DNA from 2 places in the Streptomyces sp. NPDC002156 genome. Region 2 is predicted to be linked to the other one. Evidence: predicted binding sites of a transcription regulator. Region 2 holds the regulator's gene; the other holds the start of a gene.
The links. The regulator HrcA, encoded in region 2, represses chaperone genes, less so after heat shock. The targets are predictions, from matches to a motif close to TTNGCACTCNGNNNNNCNGAGTGCNAA.
Positions count from the first base shown of each region.

Region 1 (15,789 bases), on a different contig from region 2:
CAGCGCCTCCTCCAGCGCCCGCGCCGTCTCGACCACGTCGTACGGGTTCACGACGATCGCGTCCTCGCCCAGCTCCTCGTACGCCCCCGCCTCCCGCGACAGCACCAGCGCGCAGCCCTCGTCGGAGACCACCGGGATCTCCTTGGCGACCAGGTTCATGCCGTCGCGGATGGGGTTGACCAGGGCCACGTCCGCCAGGCGGTAGGCCGCCAGGGAGCGGGCGAAGTCGTCCTTCACGTGGAGGACGACCGGGGTCCAGGTGGGGGTGCCGTACGACGAGTTGATGTCGTCCGCGACCCTCTGCACCTCCGCCGTGTAGTCGCGGTAGACGGCGAGATCCTGCCTCGACGGGTACGCGAACGCCACGTGCACCACCCGCTCCCGCCACTCCGGGCGGTCCTCCAGCAGCTGTCGGTACGCCAGCATGCCCCGGACGATGTTCTTCGACAGCTCGGTGCGGTCGACTCGGACGATGGTCTTTCGGTCGGTCCCGCCGATCTCCTCGCGCAGCGCCGCCATCCGGTCCGCCACGTCCGGCTCGTGTGCGCGTCGGCGCAGGAAGTCCGCGTCCGCGCCCAGGCCGTGCACCCCGATGCGCGTGTCGCCCAGGCCGCCTACCAGGTCCGTACAGCAGGCCGTGAACGCGTCGGCCCAGCGCTGGGTGAGGAAGCCCAGGCGGTCCGCACCGAGCATGCCGCGCAGGAGCTGTGCGGAGATGTCGTACGGCAGCATCCGGAAGTAGTCCGCCGGTGCCCACGGCGTGTGGGAGAAGTGGCCGATGCGGAGGTCGGGACGGAGGGCGCGCAGCATGCCGGGGACCAGGCACAGGTGGTAGTCCTGGACCACCACCGACGCGCCCTCGGCCGCCTCCTTCGCCAGTGCCTCCGCGAACGCGCGGTTGTAGGCCTCGTACGCACCCCACTGGCGCCGGAACTCCGCGTCGAAGACCGGCTCCAGCGGGGTCTGGTACAGCATGTGGTTCACGAACCAGAGCACCGAGTTGGCGATGCCGTTGTACGCGTCCGCGTGGACGTCGGCCGGGATCGCGAGCATGCACACGCCCGGCTCGCCCTCGCCGCGCCGTACCGCCTCGCGGTCGCCGTCGCCGAGGGCCGAGCAGACCCACAGGGCGCCCGCGTCCGGGCCGATCGCCGACAGGCCGGAGACCAGCCCGCCGCCGCCGCGCCGGGCGTGCAGCGAGCCGTCCTCGCGGACCTCGTACGTGACCGGGCCGCGGTTGGACGCGACCAGTACCCGGTAGTCGCCCGGCCTGTAGCCCGGACTGTCCTGCACATCCTGTGCACCCTGCGTTGAAGCCATACGCCTCAACCTAGCCCGGGCCGGAAACACTCAAACGTACACACGTACGCCTCAGCCGTATACAAGCCCCCACGGGGCCTGTACTGGGCTACGCGGCCTTCCTCCGCGCGTACTCCGCGATGTCCGCCATCGGCGGGCGTTCCTCCGTGTCCACCGAGTACGTACGCGGCTCGAAACCGTCCTCCCCGCGTTCGAACTGGGTGATCGCGGGGCGGATGAGGTGGCCTCGGGCCAGGCGGAGCTGGGCGGTGCGGTAGATCGCGGCGGACATCCGGCCCAGGGCCTGCCCGTCCTGGTGGCGGTGCTTGCGCACACCCACGTCGACCTGGGCCAGCGCGTCGAGGCCGACCAGGTGCAGGGCGTCGATCAGCATGCCCAGCTCCACGCCGTACCCGACGGGGAACGGGAGCTGTTCGAGGAGCGAGCGCCGGGCCGCGTACTCACCGCCGAGCGGCTGGACGAAACCGGCCAGCTGCGGCCAGTGCATGTTCAGGAGGGGGCGGGCCATGAGTTCGGTCACTCGGCCGCCCTGACCGGCCGCCTGGCCGAGCGGGCGGTCGTACATCGCCTTGACGAGATCGACTCCCGGGTCCGTGAGCAGGGGGCCCACGATTCCGGAGACGAAGTCCGACGAGAACTCCTTCAGGTCCGCGTCGATGAAGCAGACGATGTCCCCACTGGTCACGAGCAGTGAGCGCCATAGGACCTCGCCCTTGCCCGGTACCGCCGGGATGCGGGGCAGGATGTCGTCGCGGTGGACGACCCGGGCGCCCGCCGCGGCGGCCACCTCGGAGGTGCGGTCGGTCGAGCCCGAGTCGATGACGACGATCTCGTCGACGAGGGGGACCTTCAGCATCAGGTCGCGGCGAATGACGGCGACGATCTCACCGACCGTCGCCTCCTCGTTGAGCGCGGGCAGGACGACACTCACCGTGGCGTTCGATGAACGCTTCGCGGCGATCAGCTTCTTGAGCGGGCGGTCCTCGACGGACCAGGAGCGCGTGCTCAGCCAGCGCTCGACGTTCTCCAGCACGTGCGGCTCTCCCTTGCGTTCTCATGGGAAGCGCGTGATTCGCATCTCGCGGTTCGGACGGCTCCCACCACCATCCAAGCCTTCGGTTACAGTCTTGAACAACGCGGATGACCATCGCATGTCCGAGGTCGTCGGTGTTCACAACCTCACAACTTCATACCGCTCATCCAGAGGGGCAGAGGGATACGGCCCGATGAAGCCCCGGCAACCCTCCAGCCGGTCTTGTCGCATGTCATGCGCGAGGCTGCCGGCTCGGGAAGGTGCCAAATCCGTCTCATGGCGAGATGCGCCATGAGGAAGATGAGGAGAAAGGGCCTCGCCTCCATGGCTGCGCAAACTGTCGAGAGCACCACTACCGGCTCCGTCACCCCTGTAGACCTCGGTCCCGCCACCGCGCTCTCCTGCCGCGAATGCGGCCACCGTGTCCCGCTCGGTCCGGTGTTCGCCTGCGAGGAGTGTTTCGGCCCGCTGGAGATCGCCTACGACTTCTCCTCGTACGACACCGAGGAACTCCGCAAGCGCATCGAAGCGGGACCCGCGAACATCTGGCGCTATGCGCCGCTGCTGCCCGTCCCCGCGGACGTGGCGACCAAGCCCAACATCAACCCCGGCTGGACCAAGCTCGTGCAGGCCGACAACCTGGCCCGCGAGCTGGGCGTCGACGCCGGCAAGCTGTTCGTGAAGGACGACTCCGGCAACCCGACGCACTCCTTCAAGGACCGGGTCGTGGCCCAGGCCATCGAGGCCGCCCGCGTCTTCGGCTTCACCACCCTCTCCTGCTCCTCCACGGGCAACCTGGCCGGTGCCGTCGGCGCCGCCGCCGCCCGCGCCGGCTTCCGCTCCTGCGTGTTCATCCCGCACGACCTGGAGCAGGGCAAGGTCGTCATGGCCGCGGTGTACGGCGGTGAGCTGGTCGGCATCGAGGGCAACTACGACGACGTGAACCGCTTCTGCTCCGAGCTGATCGGCGACCCGGCCGGCGAGGGCTGGGGCTTCGTCAACGTCAACCTGCGTCCGTACTACGCGGAGGGCAGCAAGACCCTGGCGTACGAGATCTGCGAACAGCTCGGCTGGCAGCTGCCCGACCAGCTCGTCGTGCCCATCGCCTCCGGGTCGCAGCTCACGAAGATCGACAAGGGGCTCCAGGAGCTGATCAAGCTCGGGCTCGTCGAGGACAAGCCGTACAAGATCTTCGGTGCGCAGGCGGAGGGCTGCTCGCCGGTGTCCGTGGCCTACAAGGCCGGGCATGACGTCGTACGGCCGCAGAAGCCGAACACGATCGCGAAGTCGCTTGCGATCGGGAATCCCGCGGACGGGCCGTACGTGCTGGATATCGCGCGGCGGACGGGTGGGGCTGTCGAGGACGTCAACGACGAGCAGGTCGTCGACGCGATTCGGTTGCTTGCGCGGACCGAGGGGATCTTTGCGGAGACCGCCGGTGGGGTGACCGTGGGTGTGGCGAAGAAGCTGATCGAGAATGGCTTGCTGGACCCGACTCTCACGACCGTCGTGCTCAACACCGGGGATGGGCTCAAGACGTTGGATGCCGTGGCCGACACCGGGCTCACTGCGACGATTCGGCCCAGTCTTGAGTCGTTCCGGGAAGCTGGGCTTGCTTCTTAAGAGGTAAGAGGTCGTTGTTCGTCTGCGGGCCTGTGGGGGCTGGTCGCGCAGTTCCCCGCGCCCCTTCAGGGGGCCCCACTGACCGGAGGTCGAAAGTCATGAGCGTTAGCGTCCGCATCCCCACCATCCTGCGCACGTACACCGGAGGCCAGGCCGAGGTGACCGCCGAAGGTGGGACTCTCGCCGAGGTCATCGCTGATCTGGAGAAGAACCACACGGGGATCGCCGCCCGGGTGCTCGACGATCAGGGCAAGCTGCGGCGGTTCGTCAATGTGTACGTCAATGACGACGACGTCCGGTTCGAGCAGGGGCTGGAGACGGCGACGCCGGACGGTGCGGGTGTGTCGATCATTCCCGCGGTCGCAGGCGGCTGATACTCGGTAGTAGTAACCGTCGGTAACTTTGATTACCGAGAGTTCATCGAATTGCCCCCTCCGTGAGAGAAGCGGAGGGGGCAATTCTGTATGGTTGAGCGGGGTACAGTTGGGGAAGCCGCACCACTTCGCCTGCCGCACGAGTATGAATTCCTGCCGCGCACCCATTGAGAAGTAGCCAAAGTGTGCAGGCCTTTTGCGTTTTTTGCTCCCTTTGTGGGGCCCGACTTGCCCTGAATTCGCGTGAATTCTCCGCATATTCCATGACCTGGTGTGCCCGGATTTCTCGTCCGATTGACCTGTTGCAGAGGGCAGTTGGACAGATACATTCGGCCGCGGTCGACGCGTTCCGGCGCACACTCCCACCGGTTGGGGGGGTGAGGTCTGACCCGGATCCGCGAAGTGCGGATCCGTGCAAGGGCCAGTAATAGGGGAGTTAGGCATGGCTCAGGGCACCGTCAAGTGGTTCAACGCGGAGAAGGGGTACGGCTTCATCGCGGTCGACGGTGGTGCGGATGTTTTCGTCCACTACAGCGCGATTCAGATGGACGGCTACCGCACCCTCGAGGAAGGTCAGCGGGTCGATTTCGAGATCTCGCAGGGCCAGAAGGGGCCGCAGGCGGACATGGTCCGTCTGGCGACCAGCTGAAGCACGCGCCGGCGCACCGCAGCGACGTTCTTCTTCCTTCATCGAAGGATTCGAAGGGCTCGTACCCCGTGGGACCTCACGGGGTACGAGCCCTTCGGCGTGCCTGGGCGTCCCCCTGTTCACCTGCGGATCTTCGAGAGCCGCTTGCACTCGACAGGGGCGAGTGCTAATCATTGGCGTTAGCACTCTGAAGGTGAGAGTGATAACGAAGGACCGGGTCGGTGAGGCCCGCAGGCCAGGTGGTGCAAGGAACCATCGGGGCAGGCTGGCCGTCCGTCGCGGGCGCCAACGCGGTCCGGAGCAATCCACCCCAGTCCGGGAGGACCACTTCACATGGCCAAGATCATCGCGTTCGACGAGGAGGCACGGCGCGGCCTCGAGCGCGGCATGAACCAGCTCGCGGACGCCGTCAAGGTGACGCTCGGCCCCAAGGGCCGCAACGTCGTCCTCGAGAAGAAGTGGGGCGCCCCCACGATCACCAACGATGGTGTTTCCATCGCCAAGGAGATCGAGCTTGAGGACCCGTACGAGAAGATCGGCGCCGAGCTGGTCAAGGAAGTCGCGAAGAAGACGGACGACGTAGCCGGCGACGGCACGACGACCGCGACCGTCCTCGCCCAGGCGCTGGTCAAGGAAGGCCTGCGCAACGTGGCCGCGGGTGCGAACCCGATGGCCCTGAAGCGCGGTATCGAGAAGGCCGTCGAGGCCGTCTCCGGTGCGCTGCTCGACCAGGCCAAGGAGGTCGAGACCAAGGAGCAGATCGCTTCGACCGCCTCCATCTCCGCCGCCGACACGCAGATCGGCGAGCTCATCGCCGAGGCGATGGACAAGGTCGGCAAGGAAGGCGTCATCACCGTCGAGGAGTCGCAGACCTTCGGTCTGGAGCTTGAGCTCACCGAGGGCATGCGCTTCGACAAGGGCTACATCTCGGCGTACTTCGCGACCGACATGGAGCGCATGGAGGCGTCGCTCGAGGACCCCTACATCCTCATCGCCAACTCCAAGATCTCCTCGGTCAAGGACCTGCTCCCGCTCCTGGAGAAGGTCATGCAGTCGGGCAAGCCGCTGCTGATCATCGCCGAGGACGTGGAGGGCGAGGCCCTCTCGACCCTGGTCGTCAACAAGATCCGCGGGACCTTCAAGTCCGTCGCGGTCAAGGCCCCGGGCTTCGGCGACCGCCGCAAGGCGATGCTGAACGACATCGCGATCCTCACGGGTGGCGAGGTCATCTCCGAGGAGGTCGGTCTCAAGCTCGAGAACACCTCCCTGGACCTCCTGGGCCGGGCGCGCAAGGTCGTCATCACCAAGGACGAGACGACGATCGTCGACGGCGGCGGCTCCGCCGACCAGGTCGCCGGCCGGGTCAACCAGATCCGCGCCGAGATCGAGAACAGCGACTCGGACTACGACCGCGAGAAGCTCCAGGAGCGCCTGGCGAAGCTCGCGGGCGGCGTGGCCGTCATCAAGGCCGGTGCCGCGACCGAGGTCGAGCTCAAGGAGCGCAAGCACCGCATCGAGGACGCCGTTCGCAACGCGAAGGCGGCCGTCGAGGAGGGCATCGTCGCCGGTGGTGGCGTGGCCCTGCTCCAGGCCTCCTCGGTCTTCGAGAAGCTGGAGCTGACGGGTGACGAGGCGACCGGCGCGAACGCCGTGCGGCTCGCCCTGGAGGCCCCGCTCAAGCAGATCGCCGTCAACGGTGGCCTCGAGGGCGGCGTCATCGTCGAGAAGGTGCGCAACCTTCCCGTCGGTCACGGCCTCAACGCCGCGACCGGTGAGTACGTCGACATGATCGCCGAGGGCATCATCGACCCGGCGAAGGTGACGCGCTCCGCGCTGCAGAACGCGGCGTCCATCGCCGCGCTCTTCCTCACCACCGAGGCCGTCATCGCCGACAAGCCGGAGAAGGCGTCCGCGCCGGCCGGCGGCGGCATGCCGGGCGGTGACATGGACTTCTGATCCTTCAGGGGATCGGCAGTTCATCGCGTACGAGTTCGAGGGCGGCACCCTTCTTCAAGAGGGGTGCCGCCCTCGGGCGTTTGCGGACGCAGTGGCCGGGATCACAGCCGACGCCCCCGGCGGGCCGGAATGGCGGACAGGACCGCCGTAGTTGATGCACATGCATGCACACAGGCACAGCCGTGTGCGTCAACCGCACCTCCGCTCGTTTCCTGTCCCCTCCCCTAGGAGCCCCCACGTGACAGCCCCCGCCTCCACCCACACCTCCCGCGCGGCCCAGATCCTCTCCCGGCCCCTCGCGATCAACGGTCTGACCGTGTCGAACCGGATCGTGATGGCGCCGATGACGCGCAGCTTCTCGCCCGGGGGTGTGCCCGGCGACGACGTGGCCTCGTACTACTCGCGTCGGGCCGGGGCGGGCGTCGGTCTGATCGTCACCGAGGGCACGTACGTCGGGCACGACTCCGCCGGGCAGAGCGACAGCATCCCCCGTTTCCACGGCGAGGAGCAGCTCGCGGGGTGGGCGAAGGTCGCCGAGGCCGTGCACGCGGCCGGCGGGAAGATCGTGCCGCAGCTGTGGCACATCGGCATGACCAGGGAGGCCGGGCAGCCCCCGTACGCCGACGCCCCGCCCGTCGGCCCGTCCGGGCTGCGGCTGGACGGCACCCCCGGTACCGGCGGCAAGGCGATGACGCAGGACGACCTGGACGACGTCATCGACGCGTTCGTCGAGGCCGCGGTGGCCGCCGAGCGCATCGGCTTCGACGGGGTCGAACTGCACGGCGCCCACGGCTACCTGATCGACCAGTTCCTGTGGGCCGGCACCAACCGCCGCACGGACGCGTACGGGGGTGACCCGGTCGCCCGTACGAAGTTCGCGGCGGAGATCGTGGCCGCCGTACGCGAGGCGGTGTCCGCGACCTTCCCGATCATCTTCCGGTACTCCCAGTGGAAGGGCGCCCTCTACGACGCCCGCATCGCCGGGACCCCCGAGGAGCTGGAGTCGATCCTGACCCCGCTCGCGGCGGCCGGCGTCGACGCCTTCCACGCCTCCACACGCCGCTACTGGCTCCCGGAGTTCGACGGCTCCGACCTCAACCTGGCCGGCTGGACGAAGAAGCTCACCGGCAGGCCGACCGTCACCGTCGGCTCGGTCGGCCTGGACGGCGACTTCATGCGGGGCTTCGCGGGCGAGGGTGCGCCGCTCAAGAGCATCGACGACCTCCTGGACCGCCTGGAGAACGAGGAGTTCGACCTGGTCGCGGTCGGCCGCGCGCTGCTTCAGGACCCCGAGTGGGCGGCGAAGGTGCTGGAGGGTCGGACCGGTGAGCTGAAGGCGTACGACGCGGCGGCGTTGGGTTCGCTGAGCTGATTCGGGCCCGCCCGGCAGGGTGAACCGGTCGCCCGCGGAGACGGTCCGATACCGTCCGCAAGATTCCGCCAAAATTGCTGACAATTTTGTGGGCGATTGGTTCGCTTTGCTGGCCGCTTGTCGGCCACCCGCCTCCCCCGTCACCGGAAACACACAGAAGACCTTAAGAAACGGCTGTTGAACTGTGCGGCGTCCGAACGAGCCGCGAAGACAGGAGACAGCGATGAAGCGCAGGTCAGTGGTGATGGGGCTCACCGCCGCAGCAGTTGCGATACCCGCATTCGGGGCCCGTGCCGCGACCGGTACCGGGACCGCGGCAGACGTAGCCGCGTCCGCGTCCCTCGTCTTCGACCCGGCCGCCCACACCGAGCAGACGGTGACCGTCACCGACACCACCGGTACCGCCCACGAGGTGGTCTACCGCTTCTACAAGGTCGCCTCCTACGTGGCGAACCCGGTCGACGCGGTGTACCAGTCCCTGAACGTCTGCGAGCCGGTGAGGATCGACGGCGCGGCGGTCGACGCGAGCGGGGCGCCGATCCTCCTCGCCAATGCGGTGGGCGGCTACATGCCGTCCTCGGTGTCGGCCAAGACCGGGATCACCGCCACCGGAATGGGCGGCACCACCACCCGCCAGGCGCTCGCGCTGGCCGCCGGGTACGTGGTCGTGGAACCGGGTGCGCGGGGCCGTACCCTCGTCGACGCGACGACGGGCGTCTACTACGGTGTCGCGCCCGCCGCGATCGTCGATCTCAAGGCCGCCGTACGGTACTTGAAGTCCAACAAGGGCCGGGTGCCCGGGAACGTGAACCGGATCTTCTCGTCGGGCGTCAGCGCGGGCGGGGCGTTGTCGTCACTGCTGGGCGCGTCCGGGGACAGCCCGCTGTACGAGCCGTACCTGGAGGCGATCGGGGCGGCCGACGCGAGCGACGCGATCTTCGGGACCGGGGCGTGGTGTCCGATCACGGACCTCGAACACGCGGACATGGCGTACGAGTGGTGCTGGGGGACGAATCCGCTGGCCAGCGGAGCACAGGTGGACCAGACCCTCTCGAACGAGCTGAGGACGGCGTACGGCGAGCATGTGGCGTCGCTGGGCCTGCGGGTGAAGGGATACGGCAGGCTCACGGCCCGCAACCTCGACGACTACCTCCTCAAGACATTCATGGAACCGTCGGCGACGAGGTACCTGACGGCCCTGTCGGAGGAGGCCCGCGCGGCCTACCTGGCCGCTAACCCGTTCATCACCTGGTCCGGGGGCAAGGCCCGCTTCACCTGGGCGGACTTCCTCACCCACGTGGGCGCGCGGAAGAAGAACGTGCCCTCCTTCGACACCTTCGACATGGCCAGCCCCGAGAACAACCTCTTCGGTACGGGGACCACCCGGGCCCGTCACTTCACCCTCTGGAGCCTCCGCCACGAGAACGGCGACAGTGCCCGCCTCGACGCGGACATCCCCGAGAAGCTCGCCCTGATGAACCCGATGCACCACCTCGCCGACAAGGCCAACGCCAAGCGCTCCAAGCACTGGTGGATCCGCCTCGGCACAAATGACACGGACACGTCCCACACGGTCGCGGGCAACCTGCACGCACGGCTGGAGCAGCTGGGGGACGACGTCGACACGTCGTACTACTGGGACGCGGGGCATGGGGCGGATCAGGATCCGGGGGACTTTGTGACGTGGATCGGTGAGGTGTCGGGTATGCGCGGGGGTCAGTCGGCGTAGTCCTTGAGCTTCTCGGTGTTGAGGGTGACGTTCACGGGGGCGGGGAGTTCGACCACGGCTCCGTACGGGTACGAAGGGTGCTGCTGGTAGGTCCCGTTCTTCGGTTCGCTGTACACGACCAGGGTGTCGTTGTCCCGGTCGATCAGCAGATAGACCGGGATGCCTGCCTCCGCGTAGCCGCGCACCTTGACGATGCGGTCTCGTCGGTCGGTGTCGCGGTAGTGGGAGGTGACTTCTACGACCATGAGGACACCCTCCGGGGAGGCCCAGGTCTTGTCCTCGGCGATGAAGTGATCCAACGGTGCCAACGCGGCGTCCGCCGTGGCGTTCCCCTTGCGGTAGGCGCCGATCTTGAGGTCCTGTTCGTGGAACATGGCCAGTTCGGGGCGCAGTTGCATGAACAGCCGAATGAGCCACACCACAATGGCCCTGTGGCGGTTGTCCGGCAACGGCTTGACCTCTAGCTTTCCGTCGATGAGTTCGAGCTTCACGCCCTCGGGAGCCCTACGGGCGAGCTCCTCGAAGTCCTCGACCTCGATGTGATCGCCCTTGACGTACAGCCGTCCATCGAGGAATTCGAGCTGTACGTTTTCGGGGGCCTTACCGGCCAGCTCTTCGAAGTCCTCTCGGGACATCTGCGGGCGCCTGGTGCCAAAGGTCATCGGAGCCCCTTCGTGGAAACCCCCTGCTTCAGCTGGGGAGGAAACGGAAGTGCAGGAGGGCCGCCAGGGCCCGAGTGGTGCTCTGAGGTGTCAGGGCGCATCGCTCGGCCCGCCTTCGGGTTGTGTGGAGTAGGCGTAGCCGTCGGCCCGCTGGAGCAGACGGAAGTACTTGTACCGGGTGGTGTAGAGGCCGCTGGCGGTGCGGACTGCGAAGCTGCCGGAGGATCGGACGGCGACGCGGCCGGTATGGGTGCCCGCGTTCTTTCCCGACGGGACGACGGCCCGGACGAGGTCGCCGGTGGCGTAGCCGAAGACCTGTTTGGTGCGGGGCAGGCGCAGGCGGGGGAAACCGTGCTTGTCGGCGCGGGTTCGGGCGTAGGTGCCGCGTCCGGTGGCTTTGACGACCAGGACGGTGCGCGGCCATGCGGTGATGGTGTCGAGGTCACCGACGGCCAGGGCGTCGAGGGTGTGGGTCTTGGGCAGTGCGCACCGGACGCGGTTCCACTTCGTCCGCCCGCCACTGGCGGTCCGGGTGGGCAATCGTGCGTCCAGAGCCTGCCACAGGGCCCACCGGGTGGTGTTGACAGCGGCGGCGTCCCGGAGGGGGGCCTTCGCGCGCTTCAGGATGTCGGCGGCCCGCTCGGGGGTGAAATCCTCGACGGGCCGGTTGTCCTTGGCCTGGTTGCAGGGGATGCACGCGAGGGTCAGGTTGGAGACCCGGTCGGACCCGCCACGGCTGCGGGGCCGGATGTGGTCGATGTTCAGCGGCACTCCTATCGCGCCGCAGTAGGAGCAGGCGCGGCCGAACTTCGCGAGGAGGTACTCGCGGACCTCCGTGCCGTGCAGGGTGCCGTGCTGGTACTCGGCTCCTTCCAGTGGCTTCCCGGCACTGATGGCGTGGGTGTCGAATGCGACGCGCTCGACGTGGACCCTCCGGACTGGTGCCCAGCGGGCGAGGCGGCCGGTCCACGACATGGTGGTGTCGACACGGTGCTGGAGCGACGGCGGCAGCCATCCCTTCGGGCGGGTGCGGTTGCGGAAGCGGGGCGCGCGGTAGCGCAGGTTGCGGGTACGCCGTCCCCGCCGGTAGGCGGCTCTCTGCTTCAGCTTCGTGCGGATCGCGGCGCCCCGGTGGTCGAGCTGGACCGCGAACCGGCCCCGGCGCTCACCATCCAGGGCGGTGAACACAGCCAGGCCGGTGTGCTTGGAGCCGGGGTCGATGCCCAGCTCGACACCGTCGACCTCCGAGGCGTCGGCGGTGCGGTCCTTCAGACGGATCACGAACGGTGTGTGCCGAGCGACGACCGCACGGCCGGATACCAGGAGCTTGCGGGCCCTGGCGGGGCTGGTGGGCCCTGGCGGGGCTGGTGGGCTGTAATGGCGTGCCGTGCTTGTCCAGGACGAACACGGCGGGGTCGGCCTCACGGCCGGGCTCCCGGACCTGATGGTCCGGGGTGACGCCACCGGCAGCAGGTGCACTGCCGGTGATCTCCCCTCGCACATGTCCCACACCGGATGCCCTACGGCGTCCGAGCCCCGTTTCGTCCCTGATCCCGGGGTTGTCTGCTGACTCGAATTCCAGAGCCAACTGCTGAGGAAGCACAGATGGGTGGGTCTTCTGTCCTGCGTGGAACGTAGCCAACTTCGGTCACCTCCATATCAGTTGGCTGGTGCTGGTAACAGCGGGCCATCAGCCGGTCGGGCTGAAAGCCCCCGCCTTCAGGCAGGGGATCCCGTTACGGTGGGCTCGCCTCCTTCCCGCCATGGTGCCCCGGTCGTGTGCCTGCGGACCGTTGGAGCGGTCGTGTACCTCTTGAGCCTCTCGGTGTTCAGCGCGATGTCCACCGGGGAGGGGAGCTGGACGGTCGTCCCCCAAGGGCACGAGGCGGCGAGCTGGTAGCGACCGTCCTTGGGCTTGCTGAAGACGGTGATGGTGTTGTCGTCGCGGTCGACGAGGACGTGGACGGGGATGGCGGCGGACGCGTAGCCGACGCGCTTGGCGTCGTGGTCGCGATGGTCTTTGCCCGAGGCGCGGTGGACGATTTCCACGACCGCCGAGACATCGTCCGGACTTGCCCAGTGGCTGAGGCCCGGACGGTGATCCCTCGGCAGGAACAGGGCGTCGGGCAGATACCGGCCTGCCAGCGAGGCTTCTGTGCGCAGCCCGGTGTACGGATACGCATCCCAGAGCCTGTCTTCCAGCGTGAAGTGGCTCAGCACCGACATTAGGATCTCGCCGTCCATACCGGCCGGTCGCGGCTTCACCTCCACCCTGCCCCGGACGAACTCCAGCCAGACGGTCTCGGGCGCCCCGCGGGCCAGGTCCTCGAAGTCGTCGAGCGGCATCTGCGGAACGTGCGGGTGCGTTCGGGTCACGTACGGCTCTTTTCGCGGCGTCGGGACATCTCTGCGCGGATATCGGCCGCGCGGGAGTGGATCGCGGAGGCGGACAGGGGCGAGGCGGGACAGGGCGGGGCCTCGCCCCGGCAGGTGCCGCAGATGCCGCCTGGCAGCGCCTCCGCCCGCCCCGGCACCCCGCACTTCGCGCACTCCAGCATCCGCAGTGGTGGCCGTACGGCGGCGGGTTGCGGGGGCATCTTGCTGGTGAGGCGTTTGCGGATCAGGGCGAGTGGGTGGTGGACCGGGGTCGGCAGGCCGGCGGTCAGGGCGTGTCGTACGGACTCCTCGTTCGCGCCTCGCTCGAACCACTCCGCGACCAGCGGGGCCAGCGACGCGCAGTCCGCCTCGGAGAGGGACAGGATGGGGGTGCTACGAGTGAGGGCGACGAGCAGGATGAACGCGCGGGAGCGGGTCGGGCGGCCCTGTCTCTCCGGTGACTCCTTCGGTACGTCTCCCCGTGTGAACGTCGCCCACCAGTCGTCGCCTCGTGCCGTGCGCGTGAACCACGTTCGGGTGATCCAGAGTTGGCTTCCGGTGCCGGTCAGGTGTTCGCGGCCCCGGCGTAGGTGGCCTGTCCGCTGGAGGTTGTTGAGGGCTGTGCGGAGGGCGCATTGGCCGTACGGGAGGTGCTTGGCCAGCGTCTTCACACTGACGTCGGCCCCGCTCGGCAGTCGGTCGATGTACGCGGCCACCGCGGCCTCGCGGGGCGGGAGATGCGCGAAGTCGTGGTTCGTGCGGGGGCGTTGGTCGGGGGCGTCGCGTTTGCCGTAGCCCGGATTGGCCATCGGGTGGGGCGGGGTCGCGTGCGCGGGCAGGACGGCAGGGCTAGGCTTGGCTTCAGCCACTGGGATCGTTTCCTTAAACACTGGGATCTCGACGGTTAGACCTCTGTCAGGTGTTCGCTGCACCTGGCGGGGGTCGTTTTTGTTTGCTGTCTCGGAACGCTAGCCCCTCGTGACTCTGCGTGGCAAGCCGAACGCGTCAAGTCAACACGCGGGGTGGGAGGGCGGGTTGAGGCCCGCCTCCCATTCCTCAGAAAGAGGGCTCGGGGCTCGCCGTTTGAGCTTCGGGGCGGCGGGAGGTCAGGCGTGCTTGAGGTTCTCGACGAACGCCTCCCAGGACTCCGTCCGGAACGCGAGCTTCGGGCCCTGGGGGTTTTTGGAGTCCCTGACGGGGACGAGGGTGGGGTGGCCGGCGGCGACTTCGAGGCAGTCGGCGCCGTCTCCTGCGCTGTACGTCGACTTGTACCAGGTGGCCGAACTCAGGTCGTACTCATGGCTGTTCTTCATGCTCGTAATCCTGCGCCACGGCCTCGATGAGGGCCAGTGAATCCTGAGGCGAGAGTGCCGCCGCCTGGAGGAGGCTGAACGTGAGGCTGTGGCGGGCGATCTTGGCCGGGTCGTCCATCAGCTTCCCTGTGTCCATCCCCTCGATGAAGCAGAGCGGGGGCGCGTCCGCGAACTCCATGAGCTTCAGGGAGCCACCCATCCCGGCATGTGCTCCGGCGCTGAACGGCAGCACCTGCACGATGATCCGGTGACGGCGTGCCATGTCCGCCACATGGCGAAGAGCCTTCGCCATCGTTGCTGCTCCGCCGACCGGCCGACGGAGCGCTGCTTCGTCCAGGATCCCCCAAAACAAGGGGGTTGTTGGATCGTCGAGGACGTGGGTGCGTTCCATGCGCATCGCCACCAGTTCCTCGATCTCGGATTCCGGGGCCAGCGGCCGGTAGGTGCGGAACAGTTCCGCCGCGTATTCCGGCGTTTGCAGCAGGCCAGGGATCAGCAGCGGGAGGTAGTGCCTGATCGTCGTCGCGATCGCCTCCGCTTCCGCTGCCTCCGTGAAGTTCTCGGGGTACTTCGACTTGGCGAGCGCGGCGCAGTTGCGCTCGAAGAAGTCCTTGGTGTCCAGCATCTTGTCGAACTGGACGGCGTATTCGTGCATCATCCGCCGTGTACCGGCCTCCAGTTGGCCGATGAACGAACCGCTCACGAAGAGCGGTGAACCCAGTTGCTCCTGACTCAGCCCGGCCGCCTCTCGGGCGTGGCGCAACTCGGCGCCCAGAAAGGCCCGGGGTGAGGAGGCCGGGTCTAGGTCCTTCGGTCCTGCCATGGCAACTCCCGCTCTCACACATGTGGTTGTTGGGACTCCGGCTCTGGCCAGGTTAGACACCCGCCCGCCACGCTGTGTGGAGAACGCGAACACTCAGAGTGGAGAGGAACGGGCGCGATGGAGCTGCTGTCGACCGAGGAAATCGTGGTGCGATTGCGGGCGGCCTTGAAAGGCGTCGGCGTCGCCCTGCCGTCGCTGGGCGTCGACCCCGTGAGCGGTGCGAGCGACGAGCCCTTCGCGCTGGTGCTCCTCGGGCGCTGCAACGTCCGTACGGCGACGCGGCTGGCCGCCGTGCTGGAGGGCGTGGCCGCGGGTGGCGACGAGACGTGAGTGACGTGTCGTACGCCCTTGATGTGCGCGACGGGCGCATCGGCGAGGTCATGGGGCGCGAGGGCGGGTACGTGCAGCTGCGGCCCGTGGGCGGTGGGCGCGAGTGGGACTGTCCGCCGGAGGCGTTGGAGGAGGCGGCGCCGGGAGACGTGCTGCGGGCGCGGGTGCGGCGGGTGAATCGGGAGGGGCGGTTGCCCTGAGGCGGGCGGGGCGATTCGCCCCGCCCGGA
Region 1 is NZ_JBSFDA010000131.1:12,086-27,874, reverse strand. Features, by position in the region: gene ACWCRB_RS36625 (alpha,alpha-trehalose-phosphate synthase (UDP-forming)) at 1-1,320, opposite strand, end outside; gene ACWCRB_RS36620 (glucosyl-3-phosphoglycerate synthase) at 1,409-2,353, opposite strand; SAM riboswitch class I at 2,514-2,660, shown strand; gene thrC (threonine synthase) at 2,678-3,976, shown strand; gene ACWCRB_RS36610 (MoaD/ThiS family protein) at 4,075-4,350, shown strand; gene ACWCRB_RS36605 (cold-shock protein) at 4,793-4,999, shown strand; gene groL (chaperonin GroEL) at 5,333-6,955, shown strand; gene ACWCRB_RS36595 (NADH:flavin oxidoreductase) at 7,194-8,327, shown strand; gene ACWCRB_RS36590 (subtype B tannase) at 8,551-10,056, shown strand; gene ACWCRB_RS36585 (Uma2 family endonuclease) at 10,044-10,718, opposite strand; gene iscB (RNA-guided endonuclease IscB) at 10,809-12,221, opposite strand; gene ACWCRB_RS36575 (Uma2 family endonuclease) at 12,438-13,094, opposite strand; gene ACWCRB_RS36570 (hypothetical protein) at 13,091-13,903, opposite strand; gene ACWCRB_RS36565 (DUF397 domain-containing protein) at 14,201-14,407, opposite strand; gene ACWCRB_RS36560 (helix-turn-helix domain-containing protein) at 14,391-15,230, opposite strand; gene ACWCRB_RS36555 (hypothetical protein) at 15,348-15,560, shown strand; gene ACWCRB_RS36550 (hypothetical protein) at 15,557-15,760, shown strand.
Region 1: the regulator HrcA is predicted to act here: its motif matches at 5,179-5,205, upstream of groL (chaperonin GroEL).

Region 2 (15,789 bases):
CCCGCCTCGCAGCGGATCACCGCCCCGCAGAAACCCGTACCCGGCTCCTCGACCACCAGGCCGGGCTCCGCCGGTACCTGCGGTACGGGCTTGGGCTTCTTCCACGGTGGGGTCAGGTCCGGAGAGTACTGGCGCATTCGGATGACGATAGGAGAAGCTCCCGAGTCGTCAGTCCACTCCCCGCCGCGACACGCCGAAACGGGTTGCCAGGGCGTCCCGTTGGGCCCGCACGAACGCCGCGTCCACCACCGCTCCGTGACCGGGTACGTACAGCGCGTCCTCGCCGCCCAGGGCCAGGAGGCGGTCCAGGGCCGCGGGCCAGTGCGACGGTACGGCGTCGGGGCCCGCCTGGGGCTCGCCCGACTCCTCGACCAGGTCACCGCAGAAGACCACGGTCGGGTCGCCCGGTACGACGGCCACCAGGTCGCCCTGGGTGTGGCCGGGGCCGGCGTTCACCAGGAGTACCTCCGGGCCGTTGCGCAGGGCAACTGTCAGGGTTCCCCCGACCTCCTCGTGCGGGACCACCAGGGTGTCCGCCGCCTCCTCCGCCGCACGGGCGTCCAGACCGTTGCGTACGGCGTCCGCGCACAACGCCTCGCGCCCCACTTTCTCGAATTCGTTCCCGGTGCCTTCTGCCGCCAGGACATGTGCACCCGCGAACGCCGCCGCCCCGAAAACATGGTCGAAGTGGACGTGCGTCAGTGCGAGAAAGTCCACACGGCGGCCGGCCAGTTTCTGGGCCTCCAGGCGTAGGGTCGCGCCCTCCGCGAGGCTCGATCCCGCGTCGATCAGCAGTGCGCCGCCCGCCCCCGCGACCAGCCCCACCGTGCAGTCCCAGACCGGCAGCCGGCGTCTGCCCACCCCGGCCGCCAGGCGCTCCCAGCCCAGGTCGTGCCACCCCGGCTCTTCCCAAGTCACCTTCATGCGGCGACGCTAGCGGGACGGGGAGGAAGCGGTCGCCAGGACCGGGTTGCCGCGGACACGACATCGCAGGACAGGTCGGTACACGTCGGCAGATCGGCGCAGGCCGCCCTTGCCGGGGGCGTACCCGACAGCCGTACACTGGGCCGGGGAACTCTGGCACTCGCACACGAAGAGTGCCAGGGACGGCCCAGGCACTCAGGGGACGACAGCAGTTGGAGGTGTGCGCGATGCTCAGTGAACGCAGGCTCGAAGTGTTGCGCGCCATCGTCCAGGACTATGTCGGCACCGAGGAACCGGTCGGGTCCAAGGCTCTCACCGAGCGGCACAACCTCGGGGTCTCCCCGGCGACCGTCCGCAACGACATGGCGGCGCTGGAGGACGAGGGTTTCATCGCCCAGCCGCACACCAGTGCCGGGCGCATCCCGACCGAGAAGGGCTACCGGCTCTTCGTCGACAAGCTCGCCGGCGTCAAGCCGATGAGCGCTCCCGAGCGGCGTGCCATCCAGAACTTCCTGGATGGGGCTGTCGATCTCGATGATGTGGTGGGGCGGACTGTTCGGTTGCTTGCGCAGCTCACGCGGCAAGTTGCCGTCGTGCAGTACCCCTCGCTCACCCGGTCGACCGTGCGGCATGTGGAGCTGCTCTCGCTCGCTCCCGCGCGCGTGATGCTCGTACTGATCACGGACACCGGCCGCGTGGAGCAGCGGATGATCGACTGCCCCGCGCCTTTCGGGGAGACGTCTCTGGCGGATCTACGCGCGCGGCTCAACAGCCGGGTCGCGGGCCGCCGCTTCGCGGACGTGCCGCAGCTCGTGCAGGACCTCCCGGACGCCTTCGAGGTGGAGGACCGGGGTACGGTCGCGACGGTGCTCTCCACTCTCCTGGAGACGCTCGTCGAGGAGGCCGAGGAGCGGCTGATGATCGGCGGAACCGCCAATCTGACCCGCTTCGGACATGACTTTCCCCTCACTATCCGGCCGGTCCTCGAAGCTCTGGAGGAACAGGTCGTACTTCTCAAACTCCTTGGTGAGGCCGGGGATTCGAGCATGACCGTACGAATCGGTCACGAGAACAAATACGAGGGACTCAACTCCACGTCCGTCGTGTCGGTCGGCTACGGTTCGGGCGGCGAGGCAGTCGCCAAGCTCGGCGTGGTCGGACCGACCCGCATGGACTACCCGGGAACGATGGGAGCGGTACGCGCAGTGGCACGGTACGTCGGACAGATCCTGGCGGAGTCGTAAGTGGCCACGGACTACTACGCCGTACTCGGCGTGCGCCGCGACGCGTCCCAGGACGAGATCAAGAAGGCGTTCAGGAGGCTCGCCCGCGAGCTGCACCCGGACGTCAACCCCGATCCGAAGACGCAGGAGCGGTTCAAGGAGATCAACGCCGCGTACGAGGTGTTGTCGGACCCGCAGAAGAAGCAGGTCTACGACCTCGGCGGTGATCCGCTGTCCCAGGCGGGCGGCGGAGGCGCGGGCGGCTTCGGCGCCGGTGGCTTCGGGAACTTCTCGGACATCATGGACGCGTTCTTCGGAACGGCGTCCCAGCGTGGGCCGAGGTCGCGTACGCGGCGCGGCCAGGACGCGATGATCCGGCTCGACATCGAGCTCGATGAAGCTGCTTTCGGTACTACTAAAGACATCCAGGTCGATACGGCCGTGGTGTGCGGTACCTGTAGCGGTGAGGGTGCGGCTCCTGGGACCTCTGCCCAGACCTGTGACATGTGTCGCGGGCGGGGTGAGGTGTCGCAGGTGACCCGGTCCTTCCTGGGCCAGGTCATGACCTCGCGGCCCTGCCCGCAGTGCCAGGGGTTCGGGACCGTCGTCCCGACGCCGTGCCCCGAGTGCGCGGGCGATGGCCGGGTGCGGTCGCGTCGGACGCTGACCGTGAAGATCCCCGCGGGTGTCGACAACGGTACGAGGATCCAGCTCGCCGGTGAGGGTGAGGTGGGGCCCGGTGGTGGTCCCGCCGGTGACCTGTACGTCGAGATCCATGAGCTGCCGCACTCGCAGTTCCAGCGGCGTGGGGACGATCTGCACTGCACGGTGACTCTGCCGATGACGGCGGCGTCCCTTGGCACCAAGGTGCCGTTGGAGACGCTCGACGGGCTGGAGGAGGTCGACATCCGTCCGGGCACGCAGTCCGGGCAGTCGATTCCGCTGCACGGGCGGGGGGTTACTCATCTTCGGGGTGGGGGTCGGGGTGATCTCATCGTGCATGTCGAGGTCATGACTCCTTCGAAGCTTGATCCTGAGCAGGAGCGGTTGCTGCGGGAGCTGGCGCAGCTGCGCGGGGAGGAACGGCCTACTGGGCAGTTCCAGCCTGGGCAGCAGGGGTTGTTCTCGCGGTTGAAGGATGCGTTCAACGGGCGCTGAGGGGTGGGTGCCGGGGGTTTGTCTCGCCCCCGCCGCCCCTACCCGTCCCATCCCTGGGGGCCGCGCCCCCAGACCCCCCTTGTCCTCAAACGCCGGACGGGCTGGGTAGTCAGCCCCTTGGGGGTCCCCCCTCTGGGGGAGGGACGGGTAGGGGCGGCAGGGGCGAATCCAAGTGGCGAGGCCAGGCAGGGGCTGGTGAACTGGATGCAGGGATCCCTCCACCTCTACACCCCGTACCCGGAAGCGTCGGCCCCCGGCCGATCCCGGCGGAGCCGACGGAGTGGTGGTCAATGGGACACGCACCCCACCAGCGCAAGGTCAAGATCGTCACAGGCCCGGCGGAGGGAGGCCCACTCCGGGAACTGTGGGCCCACGGCCGACGCCCGTTCGTCGCCGTCTTCTGGCACCTCCGCACCCGATGGCTGGTCCACCGCGGCGTCACACACGCCAGACGGTGGTGGAATCCACCGTGGACGACCGTGCTGGTCGCGGTCGTCTCCCTGTTGACCGCGGGGCTGCTCGCGTGGTTCTTCGTCGCGGTGCTGGAGCTCGTCTACAAGGCGCCGGTGGTGGATAACTTCGGACCCAACCTGTGCAAGAACAACGACAACGCCGCCGCATGCGACGCAGTCACCGGCGTGGCAATGCCAGTACTCCTCGTCGCCGCCTCAACCCTCCTCTTCCTCTCCTGGCGGCTCTGGCACGTCCGCCGGTACTGCACGTACCAGGCCAGGCACGAGCCCAGCCGCCTGGTGGAGACCGCGGGCAGTCTGATGGACGAGGTGGTCGGGCGGGACCAGCTCTGCAACGCCATCATGAAGAACCTGGGTGACAAGAAGGTCCGACGGCCTCATGTCGTCGTCGGGGGCGTCGGTGTCGGCAAGACGGCGTTGCTGGTCCGGCTCGCCCAGAAACTCGCGGCCGTGGGGGCCGTACCCATCCCGATACGGCTGCGCGACGCCCAGGGTGACGAGCCGCTGGACTTCGACGAGATGGCGCTTGCGCGTTTCCGCGACATCGTCCGGTCGAAGGTACGGTCGGACGGCGAGATCGACCGGATCTGGCGGTGGCTCAGGCAGCGAGCCGACCGGATCGTGGTCCTCGCGGACGGTCTGGAGGAGGCGTTCGGCCAGGACCACATGCGCGGCCGACGCGACAATCTGATCCGCGACGCGATACGCAGGGCCGGCCAGGAGGGCCTGCCGCTGGTCATCGCCTCGCGGCCGCACGAACCGCTGCGCGCGATGCAGGCGGCCGTCTCGGAACTGGAGCCGCTGAGCAACGAGGCGGCCCTGTGCTACATCGCCCGCAGCGGCAGCTGGCGCTCCGATCAGACCCTGCTCGACCGGATCGTGGAAGCCGCCAACATGGCGGAATCCCCCATCTACCTGAAGATCGCCAAGGATCTGCACAGCAAGGACCTGCTGGAACCCCTGTGGACCGGGGGCGGGAGTCCGGACCTCCAGCTCCATGACAGCTGGACGTTGCGGGCGGAGCTCATGGAGACGTGGATCCACGCGCTGGTCGACGGGGACGTCCACCCCGAACTCCCCATCGACCACGACACGAGGCTGGCGGTGGTGGAGTACATCTCCGCGTTGGCGTGCATCGGCCTGGCCTCGGACAGCGCCGACGTCGAACTCGGGGAACTCACCTCGGACGAACCGTGGAACAAGCGCGCCGCGCGGAAACTGGACGACCGGATGGCGGACCTGCGGTGGTCGCCGAAGGAGTACGGCCACAAGGGCGGCGCCTGCGGGCAGGGCAAGGAACACCCCTGCCGGGGAACGCAGGCCGGCGCCGACTGGTTGCTGGGCCCCAGGGTGGACGCCCGGATCGCCGCGACCTGGGGCACCCGGATGGGCCTGGTCCACGAGAACGGCGACAAGGTCCGTTTCCAGCACAGCATCGTGCAGGCCTATCTCGGATCCCGCTTCCTCGACAGGATGTTCGAGAACCCGGCGACCGGCAGTCCGCCGCATACACACCCGGACGCACACCCGGACGCACACATCGCCCGCGCTCTGCGGCGGGGCGGACGGGAACTCCTCATCGCTCTCACGCTGTACTCCCGGTCGCAGAACGGGAGGTGCACCTGCGGCGGCTCCGCGGAGCGCAAGCGGCCGTGCCCCGTGAACACGATGTGCGGGCTGCTGCAGAAGCAGGCCGAGAACCTGCTGACGTACGCGGAACGCGCCCAGAAGGTGGCCGGACAGCTCCCGGCGACCGGTAACGGCGAGCCCGACGAGCGCGGCGGTCCGCGGCTGAGGGCGCTCGAGATCTACGGCGCCGCCGTGGAGATCGACAGCGTCCGGACCGCCCCGAGCCAGTACGAACTCATCTCGGAGATCTCGAAGGACTGGAACCGTCTCGGCCAGAACGAGGACCCCACCAGGCTCCGCGAGGCGAAGCTCGCCCTGGTGAAGCAGTGCGGAACGGCGGTACGCCGGGTGGCCGCCGCCCAGAGCCACAACTCCGGGCACGAGCACCCGGCGTACCCGCCCTACGGCGTCCTGTTCGAGATCGGCCGCAAGGAGACGGACCGCCGGGTGCGCGAGGCGCTCGTCAAGGAGATAGGGGCGGGTGGCGAACCGGCGTATCAGGCGCTGTGCGACAGACTCTCCCGGGCCTGTGCGTCTCTCGTGACCCAACGCGAGTGCGACAGCCAGGCGATGGAGCCCATGGACCCCATGGAGCCCCTGGAGCCCACGGACTTTTTCCTCGGGGAGGCGGACACGAACGACCTCAGGTCGCAGCGGGACCTGCGGGAAGAGAGGGAGCGACGGGATCGCCGGTACGCCGAGGAGGAGGCCCTGGCGGAGAAGGGGAACTGGGCCTGCAACACCATGCGTGCCTGGCTGCTCCCGCTGCTCGTCGACTCCTCCATGATGTCCCGCCACCTCGCCAGCCCTCGCGACGACCTGGACAACTGGGTTCGGATGGCGACCGGGGAAGCAGGGGAGACGACCGACGCCAGGATCCGGCACGACGGTCCCGGCGCCCCCATCGGTCTGGGATCGGCGCTGGCCCAGGGGTTCAAGTACGCCGCCAACCGGCGGCCCGGCTCCCGGCCCAACCAGAAGGCCCGCGAGTTCCTCGTCAAACAGGCCCAGGAGCTGCTGAACCAGAGCACGTTCTGGTACACGCGCCTGACGCTTCTGCACGCCCTGACCCTGTGGAGCCTGCCCGACGACGTCAACGCCGCCCAGCCGATCCGCGGCCATGGGGCGGACCCGAGGGGCCAGGTGAGGGAGTGGCTGTCGCAGGGCGACGGAAACCGGGCGGAGCACCCGCTGGTCGAGGGTGCCGCGAAGCTGGCGGTCCGCGCTCTGCAGACCCGGCGGCCCGAACGGTTCCTGTGGATCGACGAGGCGGCCCTGGCCTCCTGCATCGGCACGGAGGTCGGGCTGCCCGGGGAGCAGCGGGCCCACAACCTGTGGATCCCGCCGTCCACCGGGTGGAGCACCCTGGATCCCACGGCACAGCAGCTGCTCGCGGACGTACTGCTGCTGCTGGTGCTCGGCGAACGGTCCTACCGGCCGAAGGACACGTTCCGCAGGCTGGAGCTCCGTTCCCGCGAGCCGGCCCGGATGCCGTCCTGCCTGCGCAAGGACCGCACCCGGCTGAACCCCGTCCGGGGCGCGGAACGCGCGTCGCAGCCCGGATCCAACTGCACGGACGACTGCCGGATGAAGATGTGCCCCTACCCGGCCAAGGTGGAGAGCCTGCGGATGGAGTTCAGCGAGGTCTTCTGCCTGCACCAGCGCGACCTGCTGAAGAAGTGGCAGCCCTGGGCATGGGCTGCCCTCCGCTTCCGCCGCGAAGCCCCCTGGCAGCGCAAGGTGCCCGTCGCCGGCATGCGCCGCTTCTGGGACCAGATGAGCGACCGGGCGCGGGACGTCGACCCCGACGACACGGACAGCACCCGTACGGATTGACCCGCCGCCTGGTCCGACGGCCCCCGCCTCGCCCGACGGCCCCCCGCCTCGTCCGACGGCCCCCGTCTCATCCGACGGACGACGTTTCACCCACGTTTCGCGGAGCCGATAGGCTCGCGCCCGTGGCTGACATCCAGATCCCCGCTGACATCAAGCCCGCCGACGGACGCTTCGGCGCGGGCCCCTCCAAGGTGCGGACGGAGGCGCTGGACGCCCTCGCCGCGACCGGCAGCTCCCTCCTCGGTACCTCCCACCGCCAGGCCCCGGTCAAGAACCTGGTCGGCAAGGTGCGCGAGGGCATCCGGGACCTGTTCTCCCTCCCCGAGGGCTACGAGGTGATCCTCGGCAACGGCGGCTCGACCGCGTTCTGGGACGTCGCGACGCACGGCCTGATCGAGAACAAGTCGCAACACCTCACCTTCGGTGAGTTCAGCTCGAAGTTCGCGAAGGCCGCCAAGCTCGCCCCCTGGCTCGCCGACCCGACCGTCATCTCCTCCGACCCGGGCACCCACCCGGACCCGGAGGCCGAGGCGGGCGTCGACGTCTACGCGTACACGCACAACGAGACGTCCACCGGTGTCGCCGCCCCGGTCAAGCGCGTCGCGGGTGCCGACGAGGGCTCCCTCGTCCTCGTGGACGCCACGTCCGGCGCCGGCGGTCTGCCCGTCGACATCGCCGAGACCGACGTCTACTACTTCGCCCCGCAGAAGTCCTTCGCGGCGGACGGCGGCCTCTGGCTCGCCGCGTTCTCCCCGGCCGCGATCGAGCGCGCCGAGCGCATCCACGCGAGCGGACGCCACATCCCGGAGTTCTTCTCGCTCCCCACGGCGATCGACAACTCCCGCAAGAACCAGACGTACAACACCCCGGCCCTCGCCACCCTGTTCCTCCTCAACGAGCAGCTGGAGTGGATCAACGGCCAGGGCGGCCTGGACTGGGCGACAGCCCGCACCAAGGACTCCTCGACCCGCCTGTACTCCTGGGCCGAGGACTCCAAGCACGCGACGCCGTTCGTCACCGACCCGGCCAAGCGCTCGCAGGTCATCGGCACGATCGACTTCACGGACGACATCGACGCCGCCGCCGTCGCCAAGGTCCTGCGCGCCAACGGCATCGTCGACACGGAGCCCTACCGCAAGCTCGGCCGCAACCAGCTCCGCGTGGCGATGTTCCCGGCGATCGCCCCGACGGACGTCGAGGCACTGACGAAGTGCATCGACTACGTGATCGAGAAGCTGTAACACCTCAGGCCGTACGAAGATGGGGGCGCCCGGTGAGTACCGGCGCCCCTTTCCTCTTTCTGCCCTCGACGCGGCAACCACCCCAGCAGGCAATGCCATGGTCGAACCACTCCCCGAAGGCGGCTTCACCAAGATCACCTGACCACCGCACAGTCTTGGGCCAACCATTCACCGATGAGCGCGATCGCGTCCTCCACCATCGCGCGCGGCGCACCGGAGGATTCGACCGAGGTGCGGGCTATCGCGGCGAGTTGGGGGTCGGTGAGGGCGAACGCCGTGCGGGCTGTCTCGTACTCCTCCAGCAGCCCGGGGCCGAAAAGCAGCGGGTCGTCGGCGTTGAGGGTGCACCGCACGCCGGCTTGCAGCAGAAGCGGGAGGGGGTGGTCGGACAGGGAATCCACGACGCCGAGGGCGACGTTGGAGGTGGGGCAGACATCGAGGACCACGCCTTCCGCAGCCAGGCGGGCGACGAGAGCCGGGTCCTCGACCGCCCGTACGCCGTGGGCTATCCGTCGCGCGCCGAGCACGTCGAGTGCGGCGCGCACGCCGGCCGGACCGGCGAGTTCCCCTGCGTGTGGAGCGGAAATCAGCCCGGCATCACGGGCGATGGCGAATGCCTCGGCGAACGGCTCCGGTGCGAACCGAGCCTCATCTCCCGCCAGGCCGAAGGAGACGACCCCGTTGTCTGCCCGCCGGGTTGCGAGGTGGGCGGTCGCGACGGCCTGCGAAGGGTCCGCGTTGCGCCGGGCGAACACCAGGACGCCGAAGCCGATACCCAGCCGGGCAGCGGTACGACGGCCCTCGTCGATGACCATGTCCAGCAGGTCGAGTGCGGCGTCCGGATCCTCCTCGTAGGTCAGGGGGTTCACATGCGGCTCGATCCACACCGCTCCGTCCGCGGCGGCGTCCTCGACGACCTCGCGCACCAGCCGCAGAAGGTTCTCCCGCGGGCCCTCACGCACCAGCCTCGCGGCGAGGCTGTACAAGGACGTGAAGTCGTCGAACGACTTGAAGTCGCGTGAGCCGGACGGCTGTTGTCCACCATGCTCGCCCGACAGCTCCGCGAGCGTGGCAGGACGCATCGCGCCTTCCAGATGGAGATGCAGATGGGCCTTCGGCAGGAGGGCCAGGCTTCGCAAGGTGCCTCACTCCGCATACGTCGATGGGGGCGTCCGGCGAACACCGGACGCCCCCATCTCATGCCCGCAGCCCCTCACGCCCTCACGTCGCCGTACAGCTCACTGCCGGCACACCCCCACCCCCCGGCGCTCCCCCGAAGCCGAGACTCGTCGAACCCCCCACCGCCACACTCCCGTTGTGAGCCGCGTTCACAGCCGTCACCGTCGCTCCGGTCTGCGTGTACGTCGCGTTCCACATGCTTGTGACCGTCTGTGAGCCGCTCCAAGTCCACGTCACCTGCCAGGACTTGAGGGCGACCGTTCCCGTGTTGGTCACCTTCACCTCGGCGTTGAATCCGCCGCCCCAGTCGCTGCTGACCGTGTAGGAGGCGGCGCAGGTCGCCGTACTGCCGCCACCGCCACCGCCCCCTCCGCCGCCACCGTTCCCGGGGAACCCGGGCGCCTTCACGCTCGTCAGGTAGCCGTCCTTCACCGTGTCGACCGTCGACCAGTCGTCCTTCAGGATTCCGCCCGTGTCGCCGGAGTTGGGGTTCCAGGACCAGAACGTCCAGTGGAAGGAGTCCGAGCCGTACGTCGAGGTCGGGCGCAGGTAGTCGACCAGTGCGGCCAGCCAGCGCTGGTCCACCGTCGATGCCAGCGTCGTGCCGAACTCCCCCACCCACACCGGCGCGATGTTCTGCTTGAAGATGTAGCCCCAGTACCTGTCCCAGATGCCCGGCATGTTGGCGGGGAACGTCGGGTCGCTGAACCAGCTCTGCTGGGCCACGCTCGTCGCGTAGTCGTGGGCCGAGTACACCACCCGGTTCGCCACATCCAGCTGCACCGGGTACTGCGCGACCCCCATCAGGTTGCCGCCCCACCAGCCGGAGACCCCGTTGTACGTCTGCACGCCCTCCACGAAGACGAGCAGCTGCGGATTGACCGACAGCACGGCGTTGCCCGCCCGCTGTGCCGCCAGTCGCCAGTCCCTCGTCGTGTCACCGCAGCCCCAACATGCCGGATCGTGCGGCTCGTTGTGCAGGTCGATGCCGATGACCGCGTCCTGGCCGGAGTAACGCGCCGCCAGCGTCCGCAAGTTGGCGATCCATGTCGACTCGGGCACCGCCGACGTGTACCAGAGCGCCGACTGCCCGGCCGCGTCCGGCCGATGCCGGTCCAGGATGACCTTGAGGCCGCTCTGACCGGCGTACGCCACCAGTCTGTCCATGATCTGGAGGGAGTTGAGGCCTTGCAGGTCGGCGTTCTTGCCGCTGCTGAAGTCGATGCTGTTGGGGACCGTGGAGGACTTGAAGATGTCGTCGCTGTACGGCATCCGGATGGTGTTGTAGCCGAGCGACTTCATCTGGTCGATCATGCTCTTGTAGTCGCGCGACCAGAGGCCGTGGACCACGTAGTTGGCGGTCTCGAAGCCGAACCAGTTGATGCCGGCGATCCGGACCGGCTGCCCGGCCGCGTCCAGGATCTGGCGTCCGCTGGTGTGCCAGTAGCCGGCGCCGGCGTCCGCCGCACGGACGTCCGCCGCGTGGGCCGTCTGCGCGCCGGCCCCCAGGGGCAGGAGGAGCACGGCGGCCATCGCACACAGCGCTCTTCGCAAGCTGCGGAACATGTCGCTCGTTCCCTTCGGGGAGGCGCGGCCCCGGAACATATGGGAGCGCTCCCACAAACCGCGCACCTCCAGGAAACTGACACACCATCACCACGTCAAGACGTACGACACATACGACGCCACCGGCTCATCAGCTCACCGGCTCAGCCTCTTGAACCTCCTCACCGCCAACGGCAGGAACACCACCGTCAGGATCAGCGGCCACACCCCCGCCATCAGCAGCGCGTGCCGCTCCACCCACGAGTTCCCGGTCACCCCCGGCGCCCCGAACAGCTCGCGGGCGGCCGAGGCCGTGGACGAGATCGGATTCCAGAGGGCGACCTGGCCCAGCCAGTCGGGCATCAGCTGGGGCGACACATAGATGCTGGAGACCATCGTCACCGGGAAGACCACCGCGAACAGCCCGCCCGCCTGTTCGGGGCTCGGCACGACCAGGCCGAGCCAGATCCCCACCCAGATCAGCGCGAACCGCAGCCACAGCAGCAGCCCGAAGGCCTGCACGAAGCCGATTCCGCCGTCCGGCCGCCAGCCCATGCCGTACGCGGTCACCATCATGATGCCCAGCTCGGCGCAGGCCACGATCAGGTCCGTTCCCCCGCGCCCGGCGACCACCGCCGAAGGGGCCATCGGCATGGAGCGGAAGCGGTCGATGACGCCCTTGCTGGAGTCGTAGACGACGACCGTCGCCGTGGTGACGAACCCGAGGGCCATCGTCATCACGAACATCCCCGGCATCAGGAACTCCTTGTAGTCCCCGCCGCCCGGCACCTGGATCGCGTTGCCGAAGACATAGCCGTACAGCAGCACGGACAGGATCGGGAAGCCCAACTGCCAGAGGATGCTGATGGGTTGACGCTTGTAGTGGGTGAGGCCCCGGCGTACGACGTTCCAGCAGTCGGCGAGCGTCCAGTACAGCCGGCCATGGCTCCGGCCGCCGCGACGGGCCCCGCGCCGACCACCGCCCGTCCGGGGCGCCTCCACCGCGCTCACGCGGCCGTCTCCTCGGCGTCCGGCGTATCGTCCGTCTCTTCCGTCTCTTCCGTCTCTTCCGTACGGCGGCCGGTCAGGCGCAGGAACACGTCGTCGAGGCTCGGCCGGCGCAGCCCGATGTCCTCGACCGGGACCCTGAAGTCCTGGAGCGTGCGGGCCACATGGGTGAGCGCGGCCACCCGGTCGGTCACCGGCGCGTGGACGCGCAGGCCGTCCAGATCGACCTCCGGTTCGCTGTCCGCAACCTGGGCAACTGCCCGTACCACCCAGGGAATCCGGTCCCGCTGCCCGACGACGACCTCGATACGGTCGCCGCCGACGCGCCGCTTCAGCCCGTCGGGGGTGTCGTCGGCGATCGCGCGCCCCTGGTCGATGACGGTGACGCGGGAGGCGAGCCGGTCGGCCTCCTCCAGGTACTGCGTGGTGAGCAGCACCGTCGTACCGTCGGCCACCAACGCCCGTACGGCGTCCCAGACTTCGATCCGGCCGCGCGGGTCGAGCCCGGTGGTCGGCTCGTCGAGGAAGAGGACGGCGGGGGCGAGGATCATCGAGGCGGCGAGGTCGAGACGGCGCCGCATACCGCCGCTGTAGCCCTTGACGCCCTTGTCGGCGGCGGCCACCAGACCGAAGCGTTCCAGGAGTTCGGCGGCGCGCGACCGCGCCCGCTTCCCGCCGAGGTGGAAGAGCCGTCCGAACATCTCCAGGTTCTGCCGGCCGGTGAGGATCTCGTCCAGCGCCGCGTACTGCCCGGTGAGCCCGATCCGGGAGCGGACCTGGCGCGCCTGTGTGGCCACGTCGAGTCCGGCCACCGTCGCCTGTCCGCCGTCCAGCCGGAGCAGCGTGGCCAGGATGCGTACGGCGGTGGTCTTGCCGGCGCCGTTGGGGCCGAGCAGTCCGTGCACCGTGCCCTGGCGGACGAGCAGGTCGAACCCGTCGAGGGCGCGTTTCTCGCCGTACCGCTTCTCCAGGCCCTCCGCCCGCACCACCCAGTCGTCCATGACGCCCTCCCGGTCTTCCCGCGCCCACCCCTGCCGTCTTGAACTGAGTACACCGTACTCGTTTTCGCGTACGACGTACCCAGTTCGCGTGCGAACGATGCGCGCGGGGTCCTAAGCTCGGCGTATGACGAGCGGCAGCGGTGGTACGGAGACCAGCGGCAGTGGTGACATCGCGCGCACCCTCGAACTGCTGTGGGCGACCGGACCCCGTCCCAGCCGTGGCCCCAAGCCGGGTCTGACCCTCGACGGGATCGTCGAGGCGGCCGTGCGCATCGCGGACACCGAGGGCGTCCAGGCCCTGTCGATGCGCCGCGTCGCCACAGAACTCGGCACCGGCGCCATGTCGTTGTACCGGTACGTCCCCGGCAAGGCCGAGCTGCTCGACCTGATGCTGGACCGCGTCCAGCGCCCGGCCCCGGAGGAGCTGGGCGACGGCGACTGGCGCGCCACCCTGGAGGCGATGGCCCGCTCCACCCTCGCCCACTACCGCCGCCACCCCTGGCTGCTCCAGGTCAACCAGTCCCGCCCGGTCCTCGGGCCCAGCTCCCTCGACGGCATGGAGAGCGTGCTCGCGCGCATCAAACCGATGGGGCTGACCGACCCCGAGCTGGTCTCGGCGGTGGTGATGGTCGACGGGTACGTCGTCGGGGCGGCCCGCGCCCAGGTCCACCAGCAGGAGGCCGAGCGCCGTACGGGCCTGACGGACCAGGAGTTCTGGCGGGCCCAACTCCCGGTCCTGGAACGGGCCATGGCCTCCGGCCGCTACCCCGTCCTCGCCACCCTCTCCGAGGACACCTTCGCCCCCGGCTTCGACCACTTCGAGTTCGGTCTCCAGCGCATCCTGGACGGCCTGGAGGTCTGGGTCGAACGGCGCACACGAGGGTGACAAACCGGGCGGCCGGTGCATGGATGGAGGTATGAGCACTCCGACTCCGACAGGCCCGAGCCCCAGCCCCAGCCCCCGGCTCACCCCTTTCGTCAAGCAGTGGGCCGTCCTGCTCACCAGCCACAAGAAGGACGGCAGCGGCGTCGGCACCCCGGTCAATATCGCCGTCGAAGGCGACCACGCCTACTTCCGTACGCCCGGCAGCGCCTGGAAGACCAAGCGCCTGCGCAACAACCCGGAGGTGGAGATCGCCCCCTCCACCCTGCGCGGCGCCCCGACCGGCCCCGAGATCCCCGCCCGCGCCCGGCTGCTCGACCACGACAGCCCGGAGGACCGGCACGCGGCGAAGCTGCTGCGCCGCAAGTACCCGGTCACCCAGGGCGTCCTGGTCCCGCTCGCCCACAGGGTGATGGGGACACCGACGCTGCACTACGAGCTGCGGGTACGGGAGGGCGGAGAGGTACGGGAGGAGTGACGCGCCGAGGGCCCCCGGTGCCGGTGCCCGGGGGACCCTCACCTCATGGCTGTCCCGTCACGCCGACGCCAGCGCCTCCGTGGGCGGCAGCCGGGCCGCCCGGACCGCCGGGTAGAAGCCCGCGAGGCCGCCGATGACGAGCGTCGCGGCGATCCCGCCGGCCATCGCCCAGGCGGGTACGACGGCGGGCCAGCCCTGGTAGGAGGCGTAGCCGCCGGTGACACCGATGCCGAGCAGCAGCCCGCCCAGGCCGCCCAGCGCCGACAGCAGCAGCGACTCGCACAGGAACTGCGTACGGATCTGCCCCTTGGTCGCGCCCATCGAGCGGCGCAGCCCGATCTCGGAGCGGCGCTCCAGGACCGAGATGACCATGGTGTTGGCGACACCGACCCCGCCGACCAGCAGGGCGACCGCGCCCAGCCCGAGCAGCAGCCCGGCGAGGGTCTCGTCGGTGGCCTCCTTGGCGGCGATCGCGTCGGAGGGCCGGGAGACCTGGACGGCGGACGGGTCCTCGGGGTTGGCGGTGGCGCCCAGCACGGACTGGACGTCGGCGACGGAGCCCTGCACGGCCCTCGTGTACACGGTGGTCGCGTATCCGTCGAAGCCGAGCAGCTCCTCGGCGACGGGCCAGCCGACCAGGGCCGCCGAGTCCATGGTGGGCACCAACTCGTTGGACGCCAGGATCCCGACGACCGTGAACCAGCGTCCACCGAGCCAGACTTGGACCTCCGCGCCGGTGTCGTGCACACCGAGTTGCTGTGCGGCGGCCGAGCCCAGCACCACCGCCGGATAGCGGGCGTTGGCCGCGTTCAGCCACCGTCCCTCGGCGACCTCGGCCCCGACGGTCGCGGGCAGTCCCGTACGGGCCGCGTAGACGCCGATGCCGCCGCTGCGCTCGGTGGGCACATGGTCGTTGCGGTACACCTTGGCGTCGGTCAGCCCGACCGCCGAGACGGACTCGACGGGACCGATCCGGCCGACCATGTCCTCGGCGGCGTCCGGGAGATGGGCCTCGCCCCCGCCGAACGACTGCCCCGGTCCCACGGTCAGCAGATTGGTGCCGAGCGCGTCGAGCTTCCGGTTCAGCTCCTCCTGGCTGGACGTCGAGATCCCGACCACGCCGATCATCGCCGCGATGCCGATGGCGATGCCGAGCGCGGAGAGGAACACCCGCATGGGACGGGAGTGCAGCCCCGATCCGGCGACGCGGA
Region 2 is NZ_JBSFDA010000113.1:16,317-32,105, reverse strand. Features, by position in the region: gene ACWCRB_RS34110 (DUF3097 domain-containing protein) at 1-137, opposite strand, end outside; gene ACWCRB_RS34105 (MBL fold metallo-hydrolase) at 169-924, opposite strand; gene hrcA (heat-inducible transcriptional repressor HrcA) at 1,152-2,168, shown strand; gene dnaJ (molecular chaperone DnaJ) at 2,169-3,305, shown strand; gene ACWCRB_RS34090 (NACHT domain-containing protein) at 3,596-7,243, shown strand; gene serC (phosphoserine transaminase) at 7,366-8,484, shown strand; gene add (adenosine deaminase) at 8,619-9,623, opposite strand; gene ACWCRB_RS34075 (cellulase family glycosylhydrolase) at 9,706-11,229, opposite strand; gene ACWCRB_RS34070 (ABC transporter permease) at 11,365-12,210, opposite strand; gene ACWCRB_RS34065 (ATP-binding cassette domain-containing protein) at 12,216-13,217, opposite strand; gene ACWCRB_RS34060 (TetR/AcrR family transcriptional regulator) at 13,342-14,103, shown strand; gene ACWCRB_RS34055 (PPOX class F420-dependent oxidoreductase) at 14,135-14,578, shown strand; gene ACWCRB_RS34050 (ABC transporter permease) at 14,636-15,789, opposite strand, start outside.